Regions from separate parts of the Clostridium chauvoei genome, predicted to be linked through region 2. Evidence: predicted binding sites of a transcription regulator. Region 2 holds the regulator's gene; each other region holds the start of a gene.

Region 1 (7,967 bases), 1.4 Mb from region 2:
CACAAGTGTGTAATACTGCATGATGTTCAACCTTTGTAGTAATTATATGGTTACCTTTCTTTTTATGTGCCCATGCAATTCCTTTTATAGCCCAGTTATCTGCTTCTGAACCACCACCTGTAAAGTAAACTTCATTTAAATCACAATTTAAAGCTTTTGCAATTTTTCCTCTTGAATTATCTATAGCCATTTTTGTTTCTCTTGATATTCCATAAAAAGATGATGGATTTCCAAATTTCTCTGTGAAATATGGCATCATTTCGTCTAGAACTTCTGGTTTTACATATGTTGTTGCTGCATAATCCATATATACAGTTTTCATATTATTCACTCCTCTTTACAAGTTTAATTTCCTCGTTTTTGCTTTTAATATTTGTGTAATCATTAACTATATCTTGAAGAGTAATACTTTCCATTACTTCATCGATACTATTTTTTATTTTTTTCCATAAGAGTCTCGTAGCACAACAATCTATATTGTTACACTCTGAACCCTCTATACAATCAGCTATTTCAATAGGGCCCTCTAAAACATACATAACATCAGATACCTTTATTTCTTGTGGCTCTTTATTTAAAACATATCCACCTTGAGCTCCTCTAATACTTTTTATAAGACCAGCTTTTCTTAATGGTGAAAATAACTGTTCTAAATAATATTCTGATATATTTTGTCTTTTAGAAATAACCTTTATTGAAACTGGGGCCTCTCCATAATGTATAGCAAGATCTACCATAGCCTTTACTCCATATCTACCTTTTGTAGAAAGTTTCATTTCATCACCCCTTAATGTTGACTGTTTTACTAGTCTTTATGTTTATATCTTAGCAAATCACTCTACTATTGTCAATAATCATTACTAATTATTTTATAATTTCATTATTTTTATTTTATAGATGACCAGTATTTTTTAAGACTTTCTTCATATTTATTTCCTTGTGGAGTATAATACTTAGTGTCTTTTAACTCATCAGGCATATATTGTTGTTTTATATAATTATTTTCAAAATTATGAGGATATTTATATCCTTTAACACCTAAATTACTTGCCCCACTATAATGAGCATCTTTTAAATGTTTAGGTATATCTCCGATATTTTTCTTATCCAAATCGTTCATTGCATTATTTATAGCTAGATATGCACTATTTGATTTAGGTAATGTAGCTAAATAAATAACTATTTCTGCCAAAATAATTTGTGCTTCTGGAAATCCAACTTTTAAGGCAAGTTCTATCCCAGAATTTACAACTGTTAAAGCATTAGGATGAGCAAGACCTATATCCTCAGCAACTATTACTGATAATCTTCTAATTATAGCTGTTAAATTACCACTCTTTATTAATCTAGCTAAATAATGTATAGCCGCATCCTCATCACTACCTCTAATGCTTTTTTGAAGAGCACTTAATAAGTTATAAAACTCATCTCCACTAGAATCTGCTCTCATATGAGATTGATTTAAAGATTCTATATATTCAACTGATATTTCTTTTTTATTATTAAGTTGAGAGTTTATAGTAAGCTCTAAAATATTATAAGCTTTCCTATAATCTCCTTGAGATATGGTAGCTATATAATCTAAAGCTTCTTTTGAATACTCAACCTCTATACCTTCTTTTTTAAGTTTTTCTATAGCTCTTTTTAAGCCTACTATTACATCTTGTATATCTAATTGATTAAAATTAAATATATTGCACCTACTTATAATGGCTTTATGTATAGCAAAGTATGGATTTTCAGTTGTACTTGCTATAAGAGTAACCCGTCCATTTTCAATAAATTCTAGTAATGCTTGTTGTTGCTTTTTACTAAAATGTTGGATCTCATCTATATAAATTACAACACCATTATAATTTAATAAGCTATCTAAACTAGAGGTAATTTCTTGAATATCTTTAACTGAAGCTGTTGTAGCATTTAATTTATAAAACTTCCTATCTACGTAATTCGCCATTATATTTGCTAATGTGGTTTTACCTGTACCTGGTGGACCATATAATATACAATTAGGAATTATCTTTTTATTTATCAGATTATATAGAGGTTTCCCTTTACCTATTATATGTCTTTGTCCAACAAAGTCCTCTAAGGTAGTAGGTCTCATTAACTCTGCTAAAGGTTTATACATTTTATCACTCTTTCTTAGTTTTATTTAAAATTAGCATTACTTTCTATTGCCTTTTCTAGACTTTCGTACTCTTTAAAACTATCTATATGATATCCATCAGAATTCTTACTTAAAACTATTTGAACAGGTACATCTTTTCCTTCCGCCTCATCTTTTTTTTCTTCTTCTCCATGAACTTCTTTAGCTTTTGCTACCATATCTAACGTCATATACACAGTGTACTTTCCATCATCTTTCGTTATATGTTTTATAGTACTTTCATATTTTTCTAAAACCGAATCTCCTAAATATAAAGAATAAAAAGTTACATAATTACAAACATAAAAATTAACTTCACTTATTTTCTTATTTATATTTTCATCATACCCTTTATCATAAGATAAAACATAATCTATTGTTTCCTTAATCTTCTTTTCTTCTCTATTTGATACAGTTGTTGTGCATCCTAGTAATATTATTATAACTAACATATATGATAGTACAAAAGTAATTTTCTTTTTCATTTTATACCAACCCCATTTCTTTATAACTTTTTTATTTTAATAAACTTTACTATATTATATAATATCATAAATTTTATTATGTCTTTTATTTTCTTTTCAAAATAAAATAAGAGGTTTTCTATATTTTATAGAAAACCTCTTACCTATTTAATGTAAATTAACCTTAGTGGCTTTATTTGCTATTTCTTTTTATTATCCTTCTTTGCTTCCTTTACAGGTGCTTTTGGAGCTTCGTAGCAATCAATATACATTTGCTTAAGTTCGCTCATTAATGGATATCTTGGGTTAGCTCCTGTACATTGATCATCAAATGCTTGCTCAACCATTTCGTCTAATGTAGCGTAGAAGCTTTGTTCGCTTACTCCAGCTTCCTTTATAGTCTTAGGCATTCCAACTTTAGCTTGTAAGTCTTCTATAGCCTTAACTAATAATTCAACTTTTTCTGCTTCAGTGTTTCCACCTAATTGTAAGTAATCAGCAATTCTAGCATATCTCCATGCTGCATTTGGATACTTGTATTGTGCAAATGCTGCTTGCTTAGTTGGCGCATCTGTAGCATTAAACTTAATTACTTCGTTTATTAATAATGAGTTAGCCATTCCGTGTGGTAAGTGATGGAATGCTCCTAGTTTGTGTGCCATTGAGTGACAAACTCCTAAGAATGCATTAGCAAACGCTATACCAGCTATTGATGAAGCATGAGCCATTTTTTCTCTTGCTTTAATATTTGTAGTTCCTTCATTATAAGCTTGTGGTAAGTATTTAAATACTAATCTTATAGCTTCTAATGCTAAACCATTTGTATATTCTGATGCTAAAACTGAAACATAAGCTTCTATAGCATGAACTAATACGTCGATTCCTGAACATGAAGTTAATCCCTTTGGCATGCTCATCATAAGTTCAGCATCAACTATAGCCATATCTGGAGTTAGTTCGTAATCTGCAAGTGGGTACTTAACTCCTGTTTGTTCGTCAGTTATAACTGCGAATGGAGTAACTTCTGATCCTGTACCTGCTGATGTTGGTACTGCTACCATCATAGCTTTTTCACCCATAGTTGGGAACTTGTAAACTCTCTTTCTTATATCCATAAATCTCATAGCTAAATCTTCAAATCTAACTTCTGGATGTTCGTACATAACCCACATAATCTTAGCAGCATCCATTGGTGATCCTCCACCTAATGAAATTATTACGTCTGGTTGGAATGCAAGCATTGCTTCTGCACCCTTCTTAGCTGCTCTTAAAGTTGGATCTGGTTCAACTTCTGAGAATACTCTAAAGTCCATTCCGAATCTTTCTAATACATTAGTAATATGGTTTGTGTATCCTAATTCAGCTAAAACTTTATCTGTAACTATAAATACTTTCTTTTTACCCATTTCATGTAACTCTTGAAGAGCTATTGGTAAACAACCATATTTGAAGTAAGTCTTTTCTGGAACTCTAAACCAAAGCATATTTTCTCTCCTTTCAGCAACACTCTTAACGTTTATTAAGTGTTTAGGACCAACGTTTTCTGAAACTGAGTTTCCACCCCATGATCCACATCCTAGTGTTAATGATGGTGCTAATCTAAAGTTAAATACGTCTCCGATAGCTCCTTGTGATGCTGGCATGTTTATTAAAGTTCTTGCAGTCTTCATAGCCGCTCCGAATGCTGCAATTCTTTCTGTTGATTTAACTTGGTCTGTATATAATACTGAAGTATGACCCATACCACCTAATTCTATTAATCTGCAAGCCTTAGTTAAAGCTTCATCGAAAGATTTAACTTTGTACATTGCTAATACTGGTGATAATTTTTCATGTGAGAATGGTTCTTCTAATTCAACTGATTCAACTTCTCCAACTAAAACCTTAGCTGATGTTGGAACCTTAACTCCAGCCATTTCAGCAATTTTATAAGCTGATTGACCAACCATGTTAGCATTTAAGCCACCTTTTTCATTTAAGATTATCTTTCTAACCTTATCTATTTCTTCACCCTTTAAGATGTAAGCTCCTCTTTCAGCTAATTCCTTCTTAACTTCATCATAGATTGAATCCATAACTAATATACTTTGTTCTGATGCACAAATTACACCATTATCAAAAGTCTTTGATAAAAGAACTGAGTTTACAGCCATTTTAATGTGAGCTGTTTCATCTATGATCGCTGGAGTATTTCCTGCTCCAACTCCTAAAGCTGGTCTTCCTGATGAGTAAGCTGACTTAACCATTGCAGGACCACCTGTAGCAAGTATTATATCTGATTCTCTCATAACATTTTGTGATAATTCAACTGAAGGTTCATCTATCCAAGCGATTATTCCTTCTGGAGCACCAGCTTTAACGGCTGCATCTAAAACTATTTTAGCTGCTGCGATTGTAGCATGTTTAGCTCTTGGATGTGGTGAAATGATTATTGCATTTCTAGTCTTTAAAGCTATTAAAGTTTTGAATATAGCTGTTGAAGTTGGGTTTGTAGTTGGAACTATAGCAGCGATAACTCCTATTGGCTCTGCAACTTTAGTAATACCAAATGTATGGTCTTCTTCTATAACTCCACAAGTTTTCATATCCTTGTATTGGTTATATATATATTCAGCAGCGAAGTGGTTCTTTATAACCTTATCTTCTACTATTCCCATTCCGCTTTCTTCTACTGCCATTTTTGCTAATTTAATTCTGTTATCATTAGCTGCCATAGCTGCTTGTCTAAAGATTTCATCAACTTGTTCTTGAGTGTATGTAGCAAACACTTTTTGTGCTGCTCTAAGGTCTTTAATTCTTTGAGTTAACTCTTGTGCATTTGTAACTGCCATTGTTATTCCTCCTACAAATATGTAAATTTTATTTTTATCTATTTTAATTATTATGTTTTCATCGATTTCTCATCGACTACAAATTCATTGTATAAGATTGTTTATTTTTTGTCAATCTTTTTTTCTTGTTTTTTTTATTTTTATTTTCTTATTTTTATTAATAAAATATATAAAACTATTGCAAGCTTGTAAAATAGCCATTTATTTTATTGCTACAATCTATTGCCACTCCTATTTTGCCCTATTGTAAGCATATTATTCTATACTTTTTTATTTTTTGTATTTTCTGATTATTTTTTCTCTTCTGAATTATCTATTCGGTTTTAACCCTTTTCTAAATGTTTATTCCAAATATATACAAGGAATATTTTCTACAATTTATTGTTATTAATATAACAATCTATTCATATTTTTTTCACATTTCTAAATTCTATTTAATATTTACATAATTTATTTTAAATAAAAAAAATGAGAATAAAAAAATTCTCATTCTAACACTTACATAGGTACTGCTCTATGTCCAATTCCTATAACTACTTCATCTAAATGTAATAACCCTATACTTAGAAAAATACATACACTTAAATGCTCACCTTTTCTAGCTATTCCAATTTTCCCACCAACATTTTGTCCACTAGCTCTATCCCATATTTGCATAAGAGCATCTCTTGTTGCTCCAATTATACCACCTTCATGAAGATGCTCTTCTCTTATTACATCATTTCTTTTAGATGCAACTAAAGCTCTTTCTAAAATTTTAGAAGTAGATTCGTTTATATTTCCTCCAATATTAACGGCTGTAACTAAAAAACCTTCTTTTTTTAAATCTATTTTCAACTTTTCTTCTTCTTCTCTAGTTGAAATAGCCATTTTAGTTGCTATTTTAGCAACTTCTAAACTATTATTTCTCATAAATATAATCCCCCTATATTCATTTTGCTTTTCATAATAATATCATATTTTTTTACCTATAAAAAGAAAAACAGCCTAAATCGCTGTTTTCTTCTAAGTAAAATTCCCCATTTTTCTAAATTTATCATATCTTTCTGATAAAAGATCTTTTGTATTCTTATTTTCTAACTCTTTAAGTGAATCTAATAATTCTTTTTTTATTCCTAATGCCATTCTTATTTTGTGTTTATGAGCTCCACCTCGTGGCTCTCTTATAACTTTATCTATTATTTTAAACTCCCTTAAATCTTGAGCTGTTATTTTCATAACTTCTGCTGCTTCTTTAGCCTTGCTTCCATCCTTCCATAAAATTGATGCAAAACCTTCTGGAGATAAAATAGAATAAATAGAATGTTCAAGCATAAAAACTTTATCTGCTACAGCTAAAGCAAGAGCACCACCGCTTCCACCTTCTCCAATAATTATAGATATTATTGGAGTCTTTAATCTACTCATTTCCATTAAATTTTGTGCAATTGCTTGCCCTTGACCTCTTTCTTCTGCTCCTATACCGCAAAAAGCTCCTGGAGTGTCTACAAAACAAATTACAGGCCTATTAAACTTTTCTGCTTGCTTCATAAGTCTTAAAGCTTTTCTATAACCCTCTGGATTTGGCATACCAAAATTTCTTTCTATATTTTCTTTAGTGTTTTCTCCTTTAGTAATAGCTATAACTGTAACACTTTTATTATTAATTGATGCAATTCCACCAATTATAGCTTTATCATCTCCAAAATTTCTATCTCCATGTAATTCAATAAAATTTTCAAAAATATTATCTATATAAAACTTCCCATTTGGTCTATCTTTATGTCTTGCTACATTTACCTTATCCCAAACAGATATACTTCTAATTAATTCTCTACTCATTTTCTTTACCTCCATGAAGATATAGAATTTTATAAATATGACCTCTTAAGTTTTTTCTTTCTACTATTGAGTCTATAAACCCTTTTTCTAAAAGAAACTCTGAACTTTGAAAATCCTCTGGAAGTGTTTCTTTTATAGTATTTTCAATAACTCTTCTCCCAGCAAATCCTACTAAAGTTTTTGGTTCACTTAAAATAATATCGCCTTCCATTGCAAAACTTGCTGTAACTCCCCCTGTAGTTGGATCTGTTAAAACTGTTATATAAAGAAGTCCTTTTTCATCATGCCTTGCAATAGCTGCTGATACCTTTGCCATTTGCATAAGAGAAAAAATCCCCTCTTGCATTCTAGCTCCCCCTGAGGTTGTAAATATAATTAATGGTAAGTTATTATCTGTAGCATATTCTACTATTCTAGTAATTTTCTCACCTACTACACTCCCCATACTTCCCATCATAAAGAAGCTATCCATAACAGCAGTAGCTACTTCTATTTTATTTATTTTACCAATACCAGTAATTACAGCTTCATCACTACCTGATGAACTTATTCCTTTTTTTATCTTTTCTTCATACCCATTAAAATTTAAAGGATTTGTTGTTACTACCTCTTTAAAAACTTCCTTAAAAGAGTCTTTATCAAATATTTGTCTTATTCTTTCCTTTGCATTTATTCTAAAATGAAACCCACATCTATTACATA
Region 2 (7,967 bases):
TTCTTTTCCTGCTGTTTCAAATATATATTTTACATTCATATATCTTGGTTCATTTAATTCTTTTATAGCTGTTAAAAGAACTGGAGCTTGAACCTTTATTAATTCATATCCGTCTTCTAAAGCTCTATTTACAAGTAATCCATCTTCTTCAACTTTTACATCTTGAACATAAGTTACTTGAGGTATGTGTAAATGTTCTGCAATTTCTGGTCCTACTTGAGCAGTATCTCCATCGATTGCTTGTCTTCCTGCGAATACTATATCGTATTCTAATCTTTTTAATGCTCCTGCTAAAGCCTTTGAAGTTGCTAAAGTATCAGCACCAGCAAAAGCTCTATCTGTAATAAGTACTGCTTCATCAGCACCCATACATAATGCTTCTCTTAAAGCATTTTGTGCTTGTGGAGGTCCCATGCTTATTACAGTAACATGAGCACCGGAAGTTTCTTTTATTCTTAACGCAGCTTCTAATGCATGCTTATCTTCTGGATTTATTATTGAAGGAACTCCATCTCTTATAAGTGTTCCTGTCTTTGGATCAATTTTTACAGCTGTTGTATCTGGAACTTGCTTTAAACAAACTACTATATTCATAATCTAAGTCCTCCCCTTACTATCTTAATGCGCTTCCTGAAATAACCATCTTTTGAACTTCTGAAGTTCCTTCGTAAATTTCAGTTATCTTAGCATCTCTCATCATTCTTTCTACTGGATATTCTTTAGTGTAACCGTATCCTCCAAATATTTGAACCGCCTTAGTTGTAACATCCATTGCAACTTCAGCAGCATAAAGCTTAGCTCTAGCAGCATCTACTGAATAAGGCATCTTAGCTTCTTTTAAACATGCAGCTTTATATACTAAATGTCTAGCTGCTTCTATCTTAGTATCCATTTCTGCAATCATCCATTGTAATCCTTGGAATGCAGCTATCGGTCTACCAAATTGTTTTCTTTCTTTCATATAAGCTATAGCTTCTGCAAGTGCACCTTCTGCAATACCTAAAGCTTGTGCAGCAATACCAATTCTTCCTCCATCAAGAGTCTTCATTGCGATTCCAAATCCTTTTCCTTCTTGACCAATTAGATTTTCTTTTGGTACTATACAATTTTCCATAACTAATTCAGTTGTTGAAGATGCTCTAATTCCAAGCTTTTCTTCTTTCTTTCCTATTGAGAATCCTGGGAAGTTCTTTTCAACTATGAAACCTGATATTCCCTTAGTTCCCTTACTCTTATCAGTCATTGCAAAAATTATAAATGTTTCAGCAACTCCACCATTTGTAATAAATATTTTTGATCCATTTAACACATAATGGTCACCATCTAAAACTGCTACTGTTTGTTGTCCTGCAGCATCTGTACCTGCTCCTGGTTCTGTTAAACCAAATGCTCCAATCTTTTTACCTGTTGCTAAATCTGGTAAATATTTTTCTTTTTGATTCTTATTACCAAATTGTTCTATTAATGATGCACAAAGTGAAGTATGAGCTGATAATATAACTCCTGTTGTTGCACAAACCTTTGATAACTCCTCAACTGCTAGTATATATGCAAGAGTATCTCCACCAGCTCCACCATATTCTTTAGAAAATGGAATTCCTAGCATTCCAAGCTTGGCCATTTTCTCAACGTTTTCCATTGGAAATCTTTCTGTTTCATCTATTTCTGCAGCAATCGGCTTTACTTCATTTACTGCGAATTCTCTAACCATTTGTCTTACTAATTCTTGTTCTCTAGTTAATTGAAAATTCATTTACTATACCTCCTTGTTATTAAAACCTCTATTCAATAATAATTGGAAAATTACTTCGTTATCTGTTTTTTTAATCTTCTGACTATTTATTTTGGAAATTTTTACTTCTTCTTTCAATAAAGGCTGTCATTCCTTCAAACTGATCTTCTGTTGAAAAACACTTTCCAAAATCTCCTGCTTCTATTTCAATAGCATTATCTATATCTACTTGCATTCCCCTATTAATTGCATCTTTACATAGTTTAACTGCTATTGGTGCATTCTCTATAATCTTTTTCGCAACAGCCCTAGCTTCATCCATTAAACTTTCTAGTGGTACTACCTTATTTACTAACCCAATTTTTAATGCTTCATCAGCTTTTATTATTGCTCCAGTATATATTAATTCTTTTGCTTTACCTTCTCCAACCAATCTTGGTAATCTTTGAGTACCACCAAATCCTGGAGTTATTCCAAGTCCTGTTTCTGGTTGTGCAAATTTAGCCTTTTCTGAAGCAATTCTTATATCACATGACATAGAAAGCTCGCATCCACCACCAAGAGCGAAACCCGAAATCGCTGCAATAACTGGCTTGTTTAATTTTTCTAATCTTCTGAATACTTTGTTTCCAAGAAGACCAAATTCTCTTCCCTGTTCCTCATTTAATTCTTTCATTTCTGCAATATCAGCACCTGCTACAAATGCTTTTTCCCCCGCACCTGTCAATATTACGCAGTATATGTTGCTATCCTTTTCTAAGTCTGATATTACTGTATCAATATCTTTTAGAGTTTCTGAGTTTAAAGCGTTTAATGCTTTTGGTCTATTGATTGTAACAATAGCTAAGTTGCCTTCTTTTTCAAGAATTACATTTTTTAATTCCATATTCAGGTCCTCCCTCTCATAATAAAAAATTAATACAATTGATGTTAACCATATTTGAACATTTAATTTTTGATAAATTCAGATTGTTGAATTTTGCGAAAAAAAATTGAACATTCAGAAATCTCTTTTGTTAATATTGTAACAATTTAATAAAAAAAAATAATTGAAGCACCAGCTTCAATTATGATTATAAACTTTAGATTTTTGTTTTGCAATAACTATTTCTATTTTATACTATTTTTTACAGTTAATTATCTTTATTTATCTTGGCCATCTTCAATCTTTTTTTCATCTTCTTTATCATCCTTATGAAGTAGATAAATTAGAGTTAATAAGCTTTCTGATAAATGCACATTTTCAACTATAACATCTTCTGGTACAACTAAATCTACAGGAGCAAAATTCCAGATTCCTTTTACCCCACCTTGAACTAGTACATCACAAACCTTTTGTGCATTTATTCTTGGAACACAAATCATTCCAATGTCTATACTATCATTTTTTAGGAATGATTCTAAATAATCTATATCTTGAATCTCTATGCTTCTCATCCTTAAACCAATTAGCTTTGGATTAGCATCGAATATACCTCTAAGATTTAAGCCTAGCTCTGAAAATCTACTATAGTTAGCTACCGCTTGACCTATATTTCCAGCCCCTACTATTAATGTTTTATACTCTTTATTTAATCCAAGTATCATGCTTATTTGTTTATATAAATCTCTTACATTGTATCCGTATCCTTGCTGTCCAAAATCTCCAAAACAATTTAGGTCCTGACGTATTTGAGAAGCTGTAAATCCTATTTTTTCCCCAAGTTCTTTTGATGATATTCTATCGACATCATTTCTCATCAATTCCTGTAAATATCTATGGTATTTGGGTAATCTCTTAATTACAGCCATAGAAATATTTTTCTTTTTTTCCATACTGTACCGTCTCCTTAGCCATTATTATTTTAAATTTCTCTATGTATATACATAATAATATCATATGAAATCCATATAATCTATATTTTAACACTTTTATATAACTATTTGAATGTTTTTAGTTATCTATTTAACAAACATTGTATATTTTATAACCTAAATATATTTTTAAATGTAAAGTTAATTACCTTAAATAACAATATTGTGTCTACTAAATTATTAATTTTCTATTTTAATTTATTATTATTTTGCCTATTATTTAAATATATTAAACTTCAAAATATAATATTTTTCTATATTTAGATTTGTTTATTATAAAAAAATAAGACTTATGTATAACGTAGCAGATCCGTTATACATAAGTCTATAGTATATACAAAGCGTCTTTCAGCTTTGTAACCAAGATCAGAAATCTTGTATGCTTCCCTTATGCCTGAATGTTCTCAACCTAACTTATTATATTTAATATGATGAATTTTGTCAATATGTGTACTATAAATTAAATTTAATTTATATACATCTATTATTTAAGACATCTAGTTGAATTTAAAACAGCTAATATAGTAACCCCAACATCTGCAAATACAGCTTCCCACATCGTTGCTACTCCAAAAGCTCCAAGTAACAATACAAATATTTTTATTCCTAAGGCAAATATAATATTTTGCCATAATACTTTATTTGTTTTCTTTGCTACTTTAATTGCTTCAACCAAAGCCTGTGGTTCATCATTCATTAATACTATATCTGCAGCTTCTATTGCAGCATCCGAACCTATATTTCCCATAGCTACTCCAATATCAGCTCTTGCTAGAACTGGTGCATCATTTATCCCATCCCCAACAAAAGCAACCTTGCTTACATTTGAACCTTCTTTTAGTAAGCCCTCAATTTTTTCTACCTTATCTACTGGTAGAAGTTCTGAATATACATTATCTATTCCTACACTCTTTGCAACTTTTTCTGCGACAACTTTATTATCACCTGTTAACATTACAACTCTATTTATTCCATTTTCTTTTAATTCTTTTATAGCTTCCTTAGCTTCTTTCTTTATTTCATCAGAAATAATTATATTTCCTTTATATTCTTTATTTATTGCAATATATACTATAGTTCCAATTGAATCCACTTCTTCATATTGAATATTAAACTTCTTCATTAACTTATAGTTTCCTAATAAAATTTCCTCATCATCAATTGAAACCTTTATTCCATGTCCTGATACTTCTTCATACTCTTTAATATTATCTTTATTTATTTCTTTTCCATATGCTTTAACTATTGATTGAGCAATTGGATGATTAGAAAAAACTTCACCTAAAGCTGCAATTTCAAGTAATTTATCAGAATCTATATTTATAGGATTTACTTCTGTCACTTTAAATACCCCTTTGGTTATAGTTCCTGTTTTATCAAAAACTACTGTATCTACATCCTTCAAGGCTTCCAAATAATTTCCACCCTTTACTAGTATTCCTTTTTTAGAAGCTCCACCAATACCTGCAAATAATACTAATGGAACAGAGATAACTAATGCACATGGACATGATACAACTAAAAATATTGATGCTCTATAAATCCACACATCAAAAGTTGCATTAGAAATTACAAGTGGTGGAATTAAAGCTAAACCTAAAGCTAAAAATACTACTATAGGAGTATATATTTTTGAAAACTTAGTTATAAACTTTTCTGTAGGAGCTTTTTTGCTAGATGCATTCTCAACTAATTCTAATATTCTTGATACTGTTGACTCTCCAAACCCTTTAGTTACTTTTACTTTTAATACTCCATTATTATTTATACAACCTGCTAAGATTTGCTCATCTACTTTTATCTCTCTTGGTACTGATTCACCTGTTAATGCAGATGTATCTACTAAACTACTACCTTCAATTACAACTCCATCTAAAGGAACTCTTTCTCCTGGTTTTATAATTATAATATCATCTACACTTACATCTTCTGGTGATACTTTAGTATCTTTATCTCCAACTAATAAATTTGCATAATCAGCTCTTATATCCATTAATGATGTTATTGATTTTCTTGAACGATTAACCGCATATCCTTGGAACATTTCTCCAATTTGATAAAACAACATAACTGCTACACCTTCTGGAAACTCTCCAATAAAGAAAGCACCTAAAGTAGCTACTGTCATTAAGAAATTTTCATCAAATAATTCACCTCTTATTATATTTCTAAAGGCAGAATATACAACTCCTCCTCCTATTAATACATAACTAACTACAAATAATATAGCTGCTACTATAGAATCTTTAGATAAAATCATAGCTATTATATATAATATAGCACCTATTATAAGCTTCCAATTATCCTTTAATTTAAAGCTTATAGACTCATGATTATGCTCATGTTCATGTCCACCTTTTTTATTGTCTTCATGATGATGATGTTCATTACAACAATTACCACTATGAGAGTGATTATGGTTATGATGTCCTTCTTTAATATCACAACAAAAATCTTTGCAGATATTTTTATTAGTTGCTCTTTTTATCTTGCTTTTACCCTTTTCTAATACTATTACTTCTGGTTCTAATTTTTTTACTATATCTTTAACTTCTTCTATTATTTTGTCTTTAGGTACACTACTATCAATTTCTACTATCAATGTAGAAGTGGAAAAGTTTAAATTTGCTTCTACAACTCCATTTAACTTATTTACTCTTCCTTCAATTTTATTTCCACAATTAGCACAAGTTAAACCTTCCAAAGTAAGCTTAATAATATTTGAGTTTTTCATTATACCCCTCCTTCTTATTCCGTAACATGCCTAAATCCTTCATCAAAAATATGCTTTACGTGTTCATCATCTAATGAATAATAAATAACTTTTCCCTCTCTTCTAAATTTAACTAATCTACTAGATTTTAAAACTCTTAATTGATGTGAAATAGCTGATTGATTCATTCCTAATAATGCCGCTAAATCACAAACACACATTTCAGACTGAAATAATGCACAGATTATTTTTATTCTGGTTGAATCACTAAAAGCTTTAAATAAATCTGCAACATCATATAAAATCTCCTCATCTGGGATACTTTTTCTAACTTTATCTACTATATTTTTATGAATTATATTACAAGTACAAGCTTCAGTTTTTTTTTCTTCCATATTTTCCTCCTTACATATGAACAACTGCTCATATGTTTATTTGTATTTATTATATTCTTATCTTAGTAAAATTGTCAACATTTTATTATTTTTTATAAATAAAAAAAGCTTGGATTATCCAAGCTAAATTACCATTGAAAAATGTTCTTTTATTTTTTCATTTAACATAACTTCATCTAAAATCATATTTATTATGCTATCACAAACATAGTATGCAAAAGTTAAATCATGATTAAAATCAATTTTACCTTCATACTCGTCTTGAAGCTTTAAAATATATTTAGTTATTTCTTCTGAAGTTAAATGTGAATTTATGTCTTTTGTAATTTTAAATTCTTTAGCTACTTTAGCTAAATCTTTTTCATAAATAATATGATCTTTCATAGCATTAGGATTTTTAAACTCCCATCTTTGATTATGTGGTACACAAAAGTAATCACATAAGAAGTGACAAACAACTCCTAGTTCTTGATTAAACTTATTTATTGAGTATCTATAATATATGTCATGCACTGTTAAAGAAGATAAAAACTCTATTTTCTTAACAATCATATCAAAACTTTCATCAAAATAATGTTTTTTTAATTTATATTTTGATGCACAATCTGGTTTAAGATTTCCCCAAACAAAGTGTGATTCTTTTATTAAAAAAAGTTTGTTTTCATCTACATTCTCTATAAAATTATTTGCTAGCATCTTGTGAGTATTCATTAGCAATTTTATCACCTCACTTACATACATCTATAATGTATACATTAATATTAGTCCTATTTTAATATTAAAACAAGTAATTCTTATTTCATTATTATCCACAACTTAGTTTACATAAAAATGCAACTTTTATTCTAAAAAATCTCACTTATTATTTTACTCTTTTTTATTCTAAAAGTTCCCAAATAAATAAATTTTTAGTGTTTTTATTTACTTTTTGTTTTATTATATTAAAATTTATTTTATTATAAATTATTTTTTAATATAATAAGAATGGAGGGGAGAATATGAAGAAAAAATTTTTAACTACTTTATTAATAATATCAATTTCAATTATCTTTATAGGATGTAATAAAAATAAGAATACTTCTACAAAAGAATCATCTGGTGATACTATTTCTTCTGAGGAAGGCTTACTTAATGTTGAAGTAACTTTACCAAAAAGTTTTTTAGTGATAAAGATGCATCTACAATTGAAACAGAAGCTAAAGCTGAAGGAATAAAAGATGTTAAAGTAAATAATAATGGGTCAGTAACTTATAAAATGAATAAAAGTACGCAT
Region 3 (7,967 bases), 110 kb from region 2:
AGATTTAAGTACTGAAGAAGTAGAAATAGAAACTCCAATCTGTAAGGCGAAATGTCAAATGCTGTCAGGGAAGAAAATGGCTATAGTACCAATATTAAGAGCAGGTCTTGGAATGGTAGATGGTATGTTAAAGCTTATACCAGCAGCTAAAGTTGGTCATGTTGGATTATACAGAGATGAGGAAACATTACAACCAGTAGAGTATTTCTGTAAACTTCCACAAGATATTGCAGAAAGAGATGTAATAGTAGTAGATCCAATGTTAGCAACAGGTGGCTCAGCAGCAGATGCAATACAAATATTAAAGAAAAGAGGAGCCAAAAACTTAAGATTAATGTGCTTAATTTCATCACCTGAAGGAATTGAATTAGTACAAAAAGAACATCCAGATGTAGATATATATGTAGCTGGAATTGATGAGAAACTAAATGAACATGGATATATTGTACCAGGCTTAGGAGATGCTGGAGACAGATTATTCGGAACTAAATAATTAATTAAAAGGGGTTTAAAGTTTGCTATGCAATCTTTAAACCTTATTCTTTAATAAAATTAAATTTCTACATAGTTACAGTAAATGTATCATCTTTGAAAACAAAATTATTATTGGTATAATTAAAATACATAAAAATTAAACTTTTATAAGTATCATATAAATATTGAGGTGGATAAATTTTGGATAGGAGAGATAAACATAATTATTATTTAGACATTGCAGAAACTGTTCTAGAAAGAGGAACATGTCTACGTCGTAATTATGGGTCTATAATAGTAAAAAATGACGAAATAATATCAAGTGGATATACAGGAGCACCAAGAGGTAGAAAAAACTGTATAGATATGAAAACTTGTATTAGAGAAAAGTTGAATGTTCCAAGAGGAACTCATTATGAGTTATGTAGAAGTGTTCATAGTGAAGCTAATGCTATAATAAGTGCATCTCGAAGAGATATGATTGGAGCGACTTTATATTTAGTAGGAAGAGATGCTAACAGTAGGGAATATGTTTTAAATGCTAATTCTTGTTCTATGTGCAAAAGAATGATTATAAATGCTGGAATAAAAGAAGTAGTAATAAGAGATAGTAAAAATGAGTATAGGACAATATTAGTAGAGTCTTGGATAGAGGAAGATGATAGTTTAGCTATTAAATTAGAAATGGGATATTAATAGAGGAGGATTTTAAAGTGAATAAGAAAAAAATAATAACAATATTTGGTACTAGGCCAGAAGCTATAAAAATGGCGCCATTAGTGAAGGAATTAGAAAAAAGAGAAGGGTTAGAAGCTAAAGTATGTGTAACAGCACAACATAGAGAAATGTTAGATCAAGTGTTAGAATATTTTGATATAACTCCAGATTTTGATTTAAATATAATGAAATCAAAACAAACATTAACTGGAATAACTAATAGAATCTTAGAAGGTTTAGAAGAAATATTTACAGAAGAAAAGCCAGATATGGTATTAGTACATGGAGATACAACAACGACTTTTTCAAGTGCTTTAGCAGCGTTTTATCAACAAGTTCCAGTAGGTCATGTTGAAGCTGGGCTTAGAACTTTTGATAAGTATTTTCCGTTTCCAGAAGAAATGAATAGAAAACTTACTGGTTCATTAGCAGATTTACATTTTGCTCCAACTAAAGGTTCAAAAAATAATCTTCTAAGAGAAGGTATAAAGGAAGATGATGTATATATAACTGGGAATACAGTAATTGATGCTATGCTTCATACAGTAAAAGATAATTATATTTTTGACAATGAAGAACTAAATGAAATAGATTTCAAAAACAAAAAAATTATTATGATTACTGCTCATAGAAGAGAAAATTGGGGCGAAGGTATAGAAAATATTTGTGATGCTCTAAAATTAATTGTAGAAAAAAATAAAGATGTCGAATTAGTGTATTTAGTACATTTAAATCCTATAGTAAAAGATATAGTAACTAAAAAGCTAGGAGATATAGAAAGAGTACACTTATTATCACCGTTAGATACAAAAGAAACTCATAACCTAATGAACAAATGCTTTATGGTTATGACAGATTCTGGTGGGTTACAAGAAGAAGCACCACACTTAGGAAAGCCAGTATTAGTGCTAAGAGACGTAACAGAAAGACCCGAAGCTGTTAGCTATGGAACTGTAAAATTAGTGGGTACAGATATAGAAAAAATTGTATCAGAAGCAAATAAATTATTAAATGATAATGAAGCTTATAATGATATGAGTAAAGCTGTAAATCCATATGGAGATGGATTAGCATCAAAAAGAATAGCTGATGCAATAGAAAAATATTTTGGTATTAGAGAAGAAAAAGTGGAAGAATTTGTTAGATAAACTGGAAATAAATATAAAAGATTAGGTTGATTATAGAAATAAAAGTGGTATAATGAAATTGTGTTAATTGTTTAACAAATAAGAAAATTCTAACGACGAACTTAGGGAGGTTATAATAATGAGAGAAGTAGTTATTGCAAGTGCAGTAAGAACACCAATAGGATCTTTTGGAGGAGCACTAAAAAATGTATCTGTAGCAGATTTAGGTGCTTTAGTAATTAAAGAAGCTATAACTAGAGCTGGGGTAAAAGGGGAACAAATAGAAGAAGTAGTAATGGGTAATGTTATTCAAGCTGGACTTGGACAAAATGTAACAAGACAAGCAGCTGTTAAGGCTGGGTTACCAATAGAAATTCCAGCTATGACTATTAATAAAGTATGTGGATCAGGTTTAAGAACTGTAGCATTAGCAGCTCAAATGATAAAAGCTGGGGATGCTGACATCGTAGTTGCAGGTGGTATAGAAAATATGTCACAAGCACCATACCTATTAAGAACAGCAAGATGGGGACAAAGAATGGGCGATGGAAAAATGGTTGATTCAATGATTAACGATGCTTTATGGGATGCATTTAATAACTACCATATGGGTGTTACTGCTGAAAATATAGCTAAACAATGGAACATAACAAGAGAAGAACAAGATGAATTTGCTCTTCAATCACAATTAAAAGCAGAAAAAGCTATAAAAGAAGGTAAATTTAAAGATGAAATTGTTCCAGTTTTAATTCCTCAAAGAAAAGGAGAACCTAAAGTATTCGATACTGATGAATTCCCAAGATTTGGTTCAACAATAGAAGGTATGAAAAAATTAAAACCTGCATTTATAAAAGATGGTACAGTAACAGCTGGTAATGCATCAGGCATAAATGATGGAGCAGCAGCATTTGTTGTAATGAGTGCAGAAAAAGCTAAGGAATTAGGAATTAAACCTTTAGCTAAAATAATCTCATATGGACATAAAGGTGTAGATCCATCAATTATGGGATATGGACCTTTCCAAGCAACAAAGAAAGCTTTAGAAGTTTCAGGATTAAAAATTGAAGATATAGATTTAATAGAAGCAAATGAAGCATTTGCAGCTCAAAGTATTGCAGTTGCTAGAGATTTAAACTTTGATATAAGCAAAGTAAATGTTAATGGCGGAGCTATTGCACTAGGTCATCCAGTTGGAGCATCAGGAGCTAGAATTTTAGTAACATTACTTCACGAAATGCAAAAAAGAGATGCTAAAAAAGGTTTAGCTACTCTATGCATAGGTGGTGGAATGGGAACTGCTATGATAGTAGAAAGATTATAAAAATTATCTTTTAAAATAAAATAGATTATATATTAAAATAGTTAAAAAGACTTTCAATTTAATTTGAAAGTCTTTTTTGTATTAAAAAAATAAAAAAACATATAATAATAAAGAATAATATCGACATAATTATACAGTAAATTTTACTATTTTCAAAAATATTAAAAAACTTATTAAATAGAATGAAAGTTCATTATAAACATTAAATTATAAATTATTATACAAGAATATAAAACCTTTAATTTGGTGCTAAATCATTGTAATTAAAGGTTTAACAGGTATTCACCTATATTATTAATAGTATAATAATAATATAAAAATAAGAAAAAAAATAAAAAAATGAATAAATTAAAAATAAATTATTCATTTATAGAAAATATTATATTAATAAGTTTTTAGGTATATATATATAACTATAATAAAAAATGATAAAAAAAAGACTTTGTCCCAAAAAAAACGTATTTAAAGACAAATGAAAATGTTAACATAAAAAGAAAGGTGAAAATTCAATGTTTATAATATTCTGACAAATGAATAATTGTGGTTAAATTTGCCTGTTTGTTATAAAAAACTTATTATTAGTGAATTGCATTAAGTAAAATGATAATAAATGATTATAATCATTGGAAATAGAGAAAAAAGAATAAATTTAAAGAAAAACGAAGTTTTCATTAATGTTTTACGAGGTCTATAATAACAAGAGTCAGTTGGGGGGAAAGATAAAATGAGTAGAGAAATGAATAATTTGCTGAGTAAAATGATAAAATGTGATTTAGTAGGAGGAATCATTTCTGCACTTATAGTATCTTTATTAGTAAACTTACAAATTGCAAGTATATTTTTTATGGGAGTATTAGTAGCCTTAATAAATTTTATAGTTAGTGGAAAAATTTTAGAATATTCATTAATAAGAAATAAAAGACTATTAATAATATGTAGCTACTTCATAAAAATAATGGTGATAGTTTGTTTAGCACTACCATTTATGTACAACTTACAAAAATTAATAGCATATGTTGGAGGATATATAATTCATTTTGTCTTTTTAACAGGCTATTGGCTAAAAAATGAGAAAGGAAGTGATTAGGTGGAACCATTGAAGCCTATATTTTCCTTTGGACTTGGAGGGTTTACAGTAGATATAACTCCTGATATAGTAGTCCAATGGGTTATAATTGTTTTGATAGCTATCTTGGCATGGTGGGCAACCAAAGATTTAAAGGTTAAACCAACTAAAAAACAAGTAGTTGTTGAATCAATATATACTACAATTAGAAATGTAGTATTAGAAAATGTTGGTCAAAATTATAGTGATATAATTCCACTTATAGGTTCTATGGGAATTTATTTACTCCTAATGAATCTTGTAGGTTTAATCGGTATAGTACCACCAACAAAGAATTTTAGTGTAACCTTAGGTATGGCTCTTATAACATTTTCTGTTGTTCAAGCTTATGCTATTAAAAAGCATGGAGTTAAAAGCTACTTAAAGGGATATACACAACCAATTCCAGTTATGTTACCAATAAATTTATTAGAGAGAATTATGTTACCAGTTTCTCTTTCATTAAGACTTTTTGGTAACGTGTTAGCTGCTACATTTATTATAGAATTAGTATATGAAAATCTACATAAGATAGCATGGATAGCACAGATTGGTTTACCAATAGCCTTACATGGATATTTTGATGTTTTTGATGGAGTTATACAAATGGTAATATTTGTTATGCTAACAATGATAAATATAAAAATAGTTTCAGAACACTAATTTTAAGGAGGATTTTATAATGAATGAAATAGGAATGAGAGCATTAGGTGCAGGTATTGCAGTATTAGTTGGTTTAGGAGCAGGTATAGGTATAGGTAATGCTACAGGAAAAGCTGTAGAAGGTATTTCAAGAAATCCAGAAACTAATGGTAAGATCACAACAGCTTTAATCATTGGTGCAGGTTTCGCAGAAGCAACAGCTATTTATGGTTTATTAGTATCAATACTTCTAATATTTGTTGGAGTAAAATAATGAATTTTAGTGACTCCAGAAGGGAGGCAATGTATATATAATGGATATAAACATTAGTGTAGTTTTAGCAACTATAATAAATTTCATTATTCTATTAGCTATCCTAAAACATTTCTTCTTTGACAAAGTTAAGGCAATAATCAATGAAAGAGAAGCTAATATCTCACAAAAATTAGATGGTGCTGAAGAAGAACTTGAAAAAGCCAGAATGTTAGTTATTGAAAATGAAAGAATATTAAAGACTGCTAGAGAAGAAGGAAAGAAGATTACTGAAAGACATAAAGAAAAAGCTGAAAAAGTATATGAAGAAATTCTTGATGAGGCAAACCAAGAAGCTAAAATCATTTTAGAAAGAGCTAAGGTGGAAATCAATAGAGAAAAAGAAAAAGTAGAATATCAACTTAAAAAGGAAGCTATAGATTTAGCAATTGAACTTTCAAAAAAAGTTATCGAAAAGAATATTAATGAGCAAGATAATAGAGAGTTAATTGGAGACTTTATTAATAAGGTAGGTAAGTAATTATGTATGAATATCTAGACCGAAGATACGCTTTAGCTTTATATAAAGTAGCTGAAGAAAAAGGGAAAGTTCAACAATACTTACAAGACTTAAGAGAAATTTGTGATTTAATAGATACAAATAAGGAATTCTACGAAGTAATCAAACATCCGCAAATTAGTACGAAAAAGAAAAAGAAAACATTTATTAATATATTTAAAGGTCATATAGATGAAGAATTATTATCATTTTTATTAATTCTTATAGAAAAAGACAGAATACTTTATCTTAGAGAAAAGCTAAAGGAAATGGAAAAGATAGACTTAGAACATAAAAATACCTTAAATGGAATTGTAAGAACTACAGTTGCATTAACTGATGAGGAATTTAATTCTCTAAAGTCTAAATTAGAAAATAAATATAATAAGCACGTTATTTTAGAACAAATTATTGATGAAAGTATTCTAGGTGGAATATATGTAAGAATCGGTAATGATGTTATAGATGGTACAGTTAAATCCAAATTAGATGAATTAAAGGATTTAATGCTTAGCACAGAATAGAGGTGAAGTCATGAATATTAAGCCTGAAGAAATAACATCCATAATTAAAAAAGAAATCGAAAGATACGAAAAAGAGATAACAACAGTTGACTCAGGAACTATTATTCAAATAGGTGATGGAGTTGCTAGAGTTTATGGTTTAGATGACTGTATGGAAGGTGAATTATTAGAATTCCCTAACAATGTATATGGTATGGCTTTAAACTTAGAACAAGATAACGTTGGATGTGTTCTTTTAGGACCTGAAGAAGGTATAAAAGAAGGCGATATTGTAAAAAGAACAAATAAAATAGTTGAGGTTCCAGTAGGAGAAGCTTTACTAGGAAGAGTTGTAAACTCATTAGGAGAAGCCATTGATGGAAAAGGACCTATAAATCATTCAGAATATAGAGCCATAGAAGTACCAGCACCAAGTATAATAGCTAGAAGTTCAGTTAATGAACCTCTTCAAACTGGTATTAAGGCTATAGATTCAATGATTCCAATCGGTAAGGGACAAAGAGAACTTATAATTGGAGATAGACAAACAGGTAAAACTGCAATAGCAGTTGATACAATCTTAAACCAAAAAGGTAAAGATGTTATTTGTATTTATGTAGCAATTGGACAAAAACAATCAACAGTTGCTAATATAGTTAATACTTTAGAAGAAATGGGAGCTTTAGATTATTCAATAATCGTAAGTGGTACAGCTTCTGAATCAGCACCATTACAATATTTAGCACCATATGCTGGATGTAGTATGGGAGAATATTTCATGCATCAAGGAAAAGACGTTTTAATTATTTATGATGATCTTTCAAAGCATGCAGTAGCTTATAGAACAATGTCATTATTACTAAGAAGACCACCAGGTAGAGAAGCGTATCCTGGAGATGTATTCTATATCCATTCAAGATTACTTGAAAGAGCAGCTAAGCTTTCAAAAGAAAATGGTGGAGGATCATTAACAGCTCTTCCAATAATAGAAACACTTGCAGGAGACGTTACAGCATATATACCTACAAATGTTATTTCAATAACAGATGGACAAATATTCTTAGAATCAGATTTATTCCACTCAGGTCAAAGGCCAGCAGTTAACGCTGGTATATCAGTATCAAGAGTTGGTGGTAATGCTCAAATAAAAGCTATGAAACAAGTTTCAGGTACTTTAAGACTTGAACTTGCTCAATATAGAGAATTAGCAGCATTCTCACAATTTGGTTCAGATTTAGATAAAGACTCTAAAAAGAGACTTGAAAA
Region 4 (7,967 bases), 1.1 Mb from region 2:
TGAACTGCACCTGCAAATATACATCCAAATACTATCCATAAAAATGCGGCTGGTCCCCATAAAGCCCCTGCTATAGCACCAAAGATTGGTCCTAATCCTGCAATATTTAAAAATTGAATAAGAAATATCCTTGGCCAACTCATTGGCACAAAATCAACTCCATCTTGCATAGTTTCTGATGGTGCCTTGTTTAAATCGTTAGTTCCAAAGGTCTTCTCCACAAATTTACCATAAGTGAAGTATCCAACTACTAATAATACTAATGAAATTAAAAATGATATCATAACTCTCATCTCCTTAATTAGGATTTATTTGTTAATACCAGTATATATCTTAAATTTTTGAAAAGGTATTCATTAGGTATGAAATACATTATTTATACATGAGATGCAATATACTGTTATGAAATTCAATTTTTACTTAACATTATAAAGTTAATATTTTCTTAAAGTCCTTTACTTTATTCCTACTAACAGGTATTTCTTTTTCTATATTCTTTATCTTTAAAACATATGTGCCGTTAAACCATGGTTTTATCTCTTCTACTTTGTCTAAATTTACTATATATGATCTATGAGACTTATAAAATTCTTTACTTGAAAGTTTATTTTCTAATTCTGAAATCTTATGTTTAGATAAATATTCTTCCCCATTAATAAAGACTTTAACAGTTCTTCCTGCTGCCTCTAAATAATATATATCCTTAGTATTAACTACATATATTTTCCCATTTTTAATAACAGATAGTTTATCACTTTTAGAATCTATTTCTTTACATTCTATATTTAATTTTTCTAATCTTTCTAAAGATGAAATAATTCTTTCCTCTGAAAACGGCTTTAATAAATAATCGAAGGCATGAATATCAAAGGCATCTAAAGCATAGTCCTTATACGCTGTTATAAATACTATCTTCCCTATAAAATTAAGTTTATTTAATATTTTAGCTAAATTAATACCGTCTATTCCTGGTATATTTATATCTAAAAATAATACATCAACATTATTATCTTGTAAAAACTTTAATGCATCTGCTCCATCTTCAAACTCTCCTAAAATATCTATATCACTAAAATTTTTAACAAAATACTTAAGCTCTTCTCTTGCTGGTAATTCATCATCTACTATAATACAATTCATTTAATTCACTCCCTATTATATTTCAAAGGAAATTCTTGTTCCTTTATCTAGCCTTTCTATTTTCAATCCTCTTCCATATATAAGCTTCATCCTGCAATGAACATTATATAGTCCTATTCTATTTTCCTCAGCTTGTCCATTATAAACTTTATCTATTATGTTTTTATCTATTCCGCATCCATCATCTTCTATGACTATTATATGACCGTTTTTGTATTTCTCACATCTTATCCATATATTTTCACCAGTTCTCTTTTTTAAAATTCCATGCTTTATTGCATTTTCTATGAGTGGCTCTATTGTTAATGGAGGAATTTTAATATCCATATCTTCCTCAGATATTTCATAATGTGCTTTAATTTTATCTCCAAATCTAGCTTCTACTATAGAAACATATGCTTTAACTTGTTCAATTTCTTTTTTTAAGGAAATCATATCACCATTTACTTCTAAATTATATCTTAAATAATCCGATAAATTTACAATTAACTCTCTAGCTCTATCTGGATTTATTCTTACAAAAGAAGTAATAGTATGAAGAGAGTTAAATAAAAAATGAGGATTTATTTGAGTTTGCAATGCTTTAATTTCTGCTTTATCTGCCATCTCTTTGTATTTTTTAATTTTTCCAATCTGTATTTGATAAGAAATTAATTTAGCTAATCCTATAACTAAATGCTTATTTTTTCTGTAATATGGTTTTCTTTATTAAAATATACTTTTAAAGTTCCTATAACTTGACTATCATAAATTAAAGGAGTTATTATAGCTGCTTTAGATTCCTTTCCTTCTATACAACTAAATAATTGTATTCCTTCACCTTTTTTTAATATAGCTGTCTCTCCATTTTTCAAAACTTTCTTAGTATAATCACTAACTATTTTTCTATTATTAAGCTTTAACTGACTATTTTGTGATGAATAAGCTAAAATATCTTCTTTGTCAGTTAATATAACTATTTGAGCATCTATACTAGATCTAATTATTTCACAAACCTTTTTCAAAGATTCTTCTGTAACTTCTTTAAAATAAGGTAAGGTCTTATTTGTTATCTCTAAGGTTTTTCTTGCCTGCTCCCCCTCTAACCTTTCCTTTTCATCAAATATACTTTTTATAATAGTCATAACTAATAAAATTCCTAATGAATTAATTATAACCATAGGTACATATATACCATTAATTATTTCTCTTCCATTCTCAACCATGATAGCTATTAAAAACATACTAATACTTTCTACAAAAATTGTACTAAAAATTCCATAAGCATATTCCTTTTTTATATCGTATTTTTATATAATAAACCTGGTAAAATCCCTGCTAATAGTGTTCCAATAGCGCAGGGAATTGTTGTGCCAATTAATGGTCCATAGCATAATCTATGCAAGCTAGCAATAGCTCCTGCTATCCCTCCAACTATTGGCCCACAGGTTATTGATGCTGCTACAATACTTACATTTCTTATATTAACTATTGCTCCATTATAGTTTATTCCTAAGTATGTTCCTATCATTCCTAATAAAGAAAATAATATAGAAACTATTAATATATCCTTTTTAGTCTGTATTTTATGTTGTATTGCTCTTTGAATTATTTTGCTTCTAGACATTGTAAATGCAATAAGTACTACATATCCTAAATTACTTGCTAATTGACTTAATAATCTCCACATCTCTATCACATCCTAAGCTGATTTTCTCAACTTAATTATACTATATAAGGGATAATTTGTTATAAATTAAAGGTTAGCTAAAACAAAAAATCTTTATAAACTTAAGTCTATAAAGATTTTTTATTTTAATTTATTCAATACCACTATATTGTTTATATAATTTCCAATCTCCACTATTAACTAATATAGCTTCTTTATCGAAATTTATATCTTTTTCTTTGTTATATATATAAGAATAACATAATTCCTTAGTTCCATCTTCATATAATACTTCTACTAAATCCTTATTATATTCATTACTTGGATTTCCTTTAGAAATAAAACCTTCCATTTCATCTACTGCACTCATGACTTCATTATAATCTGATAATGTCATAACTTCTCCATAAACTTCACCATGACCTTTTAGTACTGCTGGATATCCTTTATATGGCATATGATATAGAATAAAATCCTTTACTTTAGCTGGTCTATTTTTAATTACTTTACCCTTTAAATACTTATTATAATTAAAGAAGCCTTCTCTTAAACTACCATATGTAAATACTTTAATTTGGTCTTTTTCTAGCAAATAGTTCCACCTACAGCCTTTACATCTTTATCATTTTCAACGGCTGCTTTAATACATAATTCTAAACCTTTAGTTATATCCTCTAATGACATATATGGAGTATTAGCTTTTGAAAGTACTTGTGATGAAATATAAGGTACATGGATAAAGCCACCTTTTTTATTTGGATATTTTTTATTTATCAAATATAATATTCCATACATAACATGATTACAGACAAAAGTTCCTGCTGTATTAGATAAACTAGCTGGTAAACCACCTTCTATAACTTCTTTAACCATAGCTTTAACTGGCAAATTAGAAAAATATGCATTTTCCCCATCTTCAAATATATTTATATCTAAAGGTTGATTTCCTTCATTATCTTTTATTCTTGCATCATCTATATTAATAGCAACTCTTTCTGGTGTTATTCCAAATCTTCCTCCTGCTTGACCAACAGAAATTATAATATCAGGATTTTCTTTTATTATTGTTTCTTCAATCTTTTCAAGAGATTTTTTAAAGACTGTTGGAATTTCTAATTTTATTATTTCTGCTCCTGCTATTATCTCTGGAAGCTTCTTAACAGCTTCTAAAGCTGGATTTATTGCTTCTCCTCCAAAAGGATCAAACCCTGTTATTAATACTTTCATTCTCTCATCTCTCCTATTCATATATTAATTTTTAAAAAGCTAAAAAATACATTAATGGTATATGTATTAGTAATAAAACTATTGCATAAACAGCTTGTGCCTTTATTACTCCATTATTATCTTCAATATCTAATAAAACTACAGGAAGTATATTGAAATTAGCCGCCATAGGTGTTAATAATGTTCCACAGAATCCTGCTGTCATAGCTATAGCTGATGCTACTATAGGATCTCCTCCTTGTGCAAAAACAAACGGTACTCCTATACCAGCTGTAATAACAGTAAAAGCTGCAAAGGCATTTCCCATTATTGCCGTAAATAAAGCCATTCCTATACAATAAGCAGTTATTCCAATCCATACATTTCCTTCTGGTATTACACCTGAAATCATATTTGAAATAACATCGCCAACTCCTGCTGCTGTAAATAAAGCTCCTAAAGATGCTAACAATTGTGGTAATATTGCTGTTGATCCTATTGCTTGTAACATTCTATCACTGTCTACTATAGCTTCCTGTGGCTTTGCTCCTGTAATAATAAACGTTATAACTATAGCTACTATTGCTGATATTCCTATAGCTGTAACACCTGATAATTGAGTAAATTGTGCTATTGCAAGTGCTACAAAAGCTATTATTAAAGAAGGAAAAAATATCTTAATTCCAATTTTTTCGGCTTTTATTCTCGCAAAAGATTCATCTAATTGCTTTATTGTTCCTACATTTATTTGATTAAATGCGCCTAAAATTCCGATAACTACTATTAATCCTCCAACAATAACTGAAGGAATAAATTCTCCAAATATAAATATTGCTGCTAATATACCCCAAAATGAAGCTGTACCTAATCTTGTTTTATGATTTTTATCTTTCAATGTATATATCATTGTGATAAGCATCATAATTCCAACCATAATATAAAATGTATTTAACAAAATGTTTGAAAGTTGCTCTATATTCATTTATTTATCTCCCTCTTTATTATTTTTAATTCCATATTTTTTAGATAATTTTACATCTAAATAAATATTTTGAATTACACCTAATAAAAATGCGATTATAGCTACTGGTATAGAAGCCTTTGCTACTGCTAAAGTATCAACATTTTGTCCTATTCCTGGTAAGTTTAAAGTTGCAAGAGTACTTGCGATTAAAAGAACTCCTGAATTAGCCATAAAAACATTTTGTCCAAAGAAATTACCATAATTATCTGTTGCTGCTGCATAAGCTTTTATCATATCTTCATCTTTTTTATCGATTTCACCATACTTTGCAATAGCTGCTCCTTGAGCCATAGGATTAATTAATGGTCGAACAAATTGAGGATGTCCTCCAAGTTTTACTGATAAAGTACTTGCTAATTCTCTAATAAATAAATAACCTGAAAGTAATTTTCCTGTAGAAAGACCCTTTACTTTTTCTATAAGTATAATGGCCATTTGCTTTAATCCATACCTCTCACATAAACCTATAACAGGTAAAGTTAATAAAAATAAACACATTTCTCTTTTTGCAACAAAAGTTTCTCCTAAAGTACTTAGAATTTCTACAAAACTCATATCTGCAATAAGCCCAGTTACAATTCCTGCTGATATAATAACTGCAATGGTATTTAACTTTAATGCAAATCCAATTATTATAATCAAAATCCCTATTAATGCCATACTCATTTCCCTTTCCTTTTATATATTTTATTTTTTGTATATTTATAAATTATATAGGTTTATTCTGAAAATTTCTACAGAAAAATTTACCATTATACATTTTTCTTCCGTATTTACAGTTAAATTATTAAAAATCTAATTTTATTTTTAATAATTATGTATTTTTTAAAAACAATATGTTCTTACTATCATAATCAAATATCTTAGTTTTAAGCTTTAATAATACTATTTAGAACCATTCCAATTACCACCAAAGTTATTCCAACTATCCCAATAGTTGTTGGAATTTTATCATTTAATATAAAAATCCCTCCTAAAAGTGTAAATATTACTTCACCAGCTTGAGTTGATTCTATTATTGCTAGTTTATGTACATTATTACTTACCATTTCCGTAGCTTTGAAAAATAATATAGTTGCAATAACCCCAGAAAATATAGCAACTATAAAAGATTGAACTACTTGTCCCTTGCTTGGAAGCCCTACAGTTATTGTGCCCCAAATTGATATAAATAACCAAAAAGGTATACTACATAAAGTCATTCCAAATACTCTTTGAAATGTAGTAAATTCATTTTTACAAATTTCCATCATCTTACGATTACCAAGTGGATAAGCAAATGCCGCTATAATTACAGGTATAATTACTAAAAATGTTTTGCTTCCTGAAATATCTTTTGCTTCTTCAAACATCATAAGAAATATTCCTAATAATATTATTGATGACATCATTAAGGATTTTTTAGGAATACTATTTCTTACATATACTGTACTTTCTCCAACTTTTACTTTTTCCATAAACAATGGTGACATAAGAGCTCCTGCTACTATAGTTATTTGCCAAGTTCCTGCAACTAACCATGAAGCACCATATTCTGATGCAAAACTAAGTGGTGCATAAAATAATCCAAATCCTACTGTACTCCAGATAATCCATTGAATAGGTCTTTTTAAAATATCCCTTATCACTACTTTTAATTGATTGTTTAAAATCATAATAATAAATAAAATTGGTAACATGAAAATATATCTAAGAGATGAACTCCATAGCCAACTTCCTCCATCAATATTCATTTGCCTATTTAATATAAATGTTAATGAAAAAAATAAAGATGACCCAATTCCAAATATAACTGCTTTCTTCAAATTTATTCCCCCCTTGTTTTATATACAATATTCCGTATGTCATATTATATTATATATGTTATATTGTACAACCTATGTTTTACAATATCAATCTAATATTATAAAATAATATATGTTAAAACATACAAATTCTAATAGGAGATTAAAATGAAAAATTTAAATTTAATTATAGGCAATAAACTTAAAAATATAAGAAACAATCGTAATTTAAGCTTAGATGAGTTATCCAAAATAACAGGCGTAAGTAAGGCTATGCTTGGTCAAATAGAGCGTGGTCAATCAAATCCTACAGTTTCTACTCTATGGAAGATTGCAAATGGTTTAAAAGTATCTTTTTCTTTGTTTATTGAAGAGAGTCAAAATGACCTTCAAATTATACATCAAAATGAAATAACTCCAATAATCGAAGATAATGAAAAAATGAGTTTATACCCAATATTTCCTTTTGATGTTAATAAAGGCTTTGAAATTTTTACAATAGAACTAAACCCTGGCTGTAATCATATATCTCCACCTCACAATGATGGTGTAGAAGAATATATAATAGTTACTGAAGGTGAAGTTATTATTGATATAGATTCAGAATCCTTTGAACTTAAAAAAGGATCTTCAATTAGATTTAAAGCTAATAAAACTCATACATATAAAAATATAAAAGAAAATAAAGCAGTATTTCAAAATATAATAAACTATTCTAAAATATAACTTTTTATTTTAGGGTTACTTAAAATAAATAGCACCTAGTAAAATTAAAATTTCTTACTAAGTGCTATTGCTATATCCTCTTTGTAAAGTAATATATTATTCCTTAAATACCTTTTCATAAAATTTATTTAATAATTCATCTTCACTTAAAATTTCATTCCAATCATTAATCTCAATAATTTTATTATCTGAAATCATTAAATAAGTATTTCTATTTTCTTGTTTATAAACTTGTATTTCTGATGGAAGATTTGTTTCCTTTTTTATATATTTTATATTAATTTCTTTTAACCACTTCATTTTCTTATTAATAGCGTATTCTACAGTCCATTTATAATTACTTTCAAATAAATCATAACTTAAATCAATCTTTTCTCCTTTAACACTATAATATAATCTAGATGCTAAAACCCCATTTTTTTCATCAATATATTTACCC

Evidence for each region. Region 2 encodes Rex, which represses fermentation and respiration genes when NADH is low (regulators of the CRP and FNR family bind a similar motif). Its sites were predicted from a motif close to ATTGTTAANNNNTTAACAAT; they were not measured.
Region 1: the regulator Rex is predicted to act here: its motif matches at 5,541-5,560, upstream of adhE (bifunctional acetaldehyde-CoA/alcohol dehydrogenase).
Region 3: the regulator Rex is predicted to act here: its motif matches at 2,399-2,418, upstream of BTM21_RS00895 (acetyl-CoA C-acetyltransferase).
Region 4: the regulator Rex is predicted to act here: its motif matches at 5,794-5,813, upstream of BTM21_RS08470 (DUF969 domain-containing protein).

Annotation. Positions count from the first base shown of each region.
Region 1 is NZ_CP018624.1:1,426,672-1,434,638, forward strand. Features, by position in the region: gene nifS (cysteine desulfurase NifS) at 1-322, opposite strand, end outside; gene BTM21_RS06730 (RrF2 family transcriptional regulator) at 324-776, opposite strand; gene BTM21_RS06735 (replication-associated recombination protein A) at 887-2,131, opposite strand; gene BTM21_RS06740 (hypothetical protein) at 2,152-2,634, opposite strand; gene adhE (bifunctional acetaldehyde-CoA/alcohol dehydrogenase) at 2,814-5,444, opposite strand; gene BTM21_RS06750 (HutP family protein) at 5,943-6,356, opposite strand; gene BTM21_RS06755 (acetyl-CoA carboxylase carboxyltransferase subunit alpha) at 6,450-7,265, opposite strand; gene accD (acetyl-CoA carboxylase, carboxyltransferase subunit beta) at 7,258-7,967, opposite strand, start outside.
Region 2 is NZ_CP018624.1:67,750-75,716, reverse strand. Features, by position in the region: gene BTM21_RS00330 (electron transfer flavoprotein subunit beta/FixA family protein) at 1-594, opposite strand, end outside; gene BTM21_RS00325 (acyl-CoA dehydrogenase) at 614-1,753, opposite strand; gene BTM21_RS00320 (short-chain-enoyl-CoA hydratase) at 1,836-2,618, opposite strand; gene BTM21_RS00315 (redox-sensing transcriptional repressor Rex) at 2,876-3,547, opposite strand; gene BTM21_RS00310 (heavy metal translocating P-type ATPase) at 4,071-6,320, opposite strand; gene BTM21_RS00305 (ArsR/SmtB family transcription factor) at 6,335-6,694, opposite strand; gene BTM21_RS00300 (zinc dependent phospholipase C family protein) at 6,818-7,405, opposite strand; gene BTM21_RS00295 (hypothetical protein) at 7,693-7,908, shown strand; gene BTM21_RS00290 (hypothetical protein) at 7,950-7,967, shown strand, end outside.
Region 3 is NZ_CP018624.1:177,052-185,018, forward strand. Features, by position in the region: gene upp (uracil phosphoribosyltransferase) at 1-493, shown strand, start outside; gene BTM21_RS00885 (deoxycytidylate deaminase) at 676-1,170, shown strand; gene wecB (non-hydrolyzing UDP-N-acetylglucosamine 2-epimerase) at 1,188-2,339, shown strand; gene BTM21_RS00895 (acetyl-CoA C-acetyltransferase) at 2,458-3,639, shown strand; gene BTM21_RS00900 (hypothetical protein) at 4,364-4,726, shown strand; gene BTM21_RS00905 (F0F1 ATP synthase subunit A) at 4,727-5,407, shown strand; gene atpE (ATP synthase F0 subunit C) at 5,427-5,660, shown strand; gene BTM21_RS00915 (F0F1 ATP synthase subunit B) at 5,701-6,180, shown strand; gene BTM21_RS00920 (F0F1 ATP synthase subunit delta) at 6,183-6,722, shown strand; gene atpA (F0F1 ATP synthase subunit alpha) at 6,733-7,967, shown strand, end outside.
Region 4 is NZ_CP018624.1:1,790,960-1,798,926, forward strand. Features, by position in the region: gene BTM21_RS08440 (carbon starvation CstA family protein) at 1-284, opposite strand, end outside; gene BTM21_RS08445 (LytR/AlgR family response regulator transcription factor) at 427-1,140, opposite strand; gene BTM21_RS13845 (sensor histidine kinase) at 1,156-1,746, opposite strand; gene BTM21_RS13850 (LytS family sensor histidine kinase) at 1,812-2,363, opposite strand; gene BTM21_RS13855 (LytS/YhcK type 5TM receptor domain-containing protein) at 2,417-2,809, opposite strand; gene BTM21_RS08455 (gamma-glutamylcyclotransferase family protein) at 2,940-3,380, opposite strand; gene pcp (pyroglutamyl-peptidase I) at 3,374-4,015, opposite strand; gene BTM21_RS08465 (DUF979 domain-containing protein) at 4,047-4,976, opposite strand; gene BTM21_RS08470 (DUF969 domain-containing protein) at 4,977-5,678, opposite strand; gene BTM21_RS08475 (DMT family transporter) at 5,888-6,823, opposite strand; gene BTM21_RS08480 (helix-turn-helix domain-containing protein) at 6,971-7,528, shown strand; gene BTM21_RS08485 (DUF2812 domain-containing protein) at 7,625-7,967, opposite strand, start outside.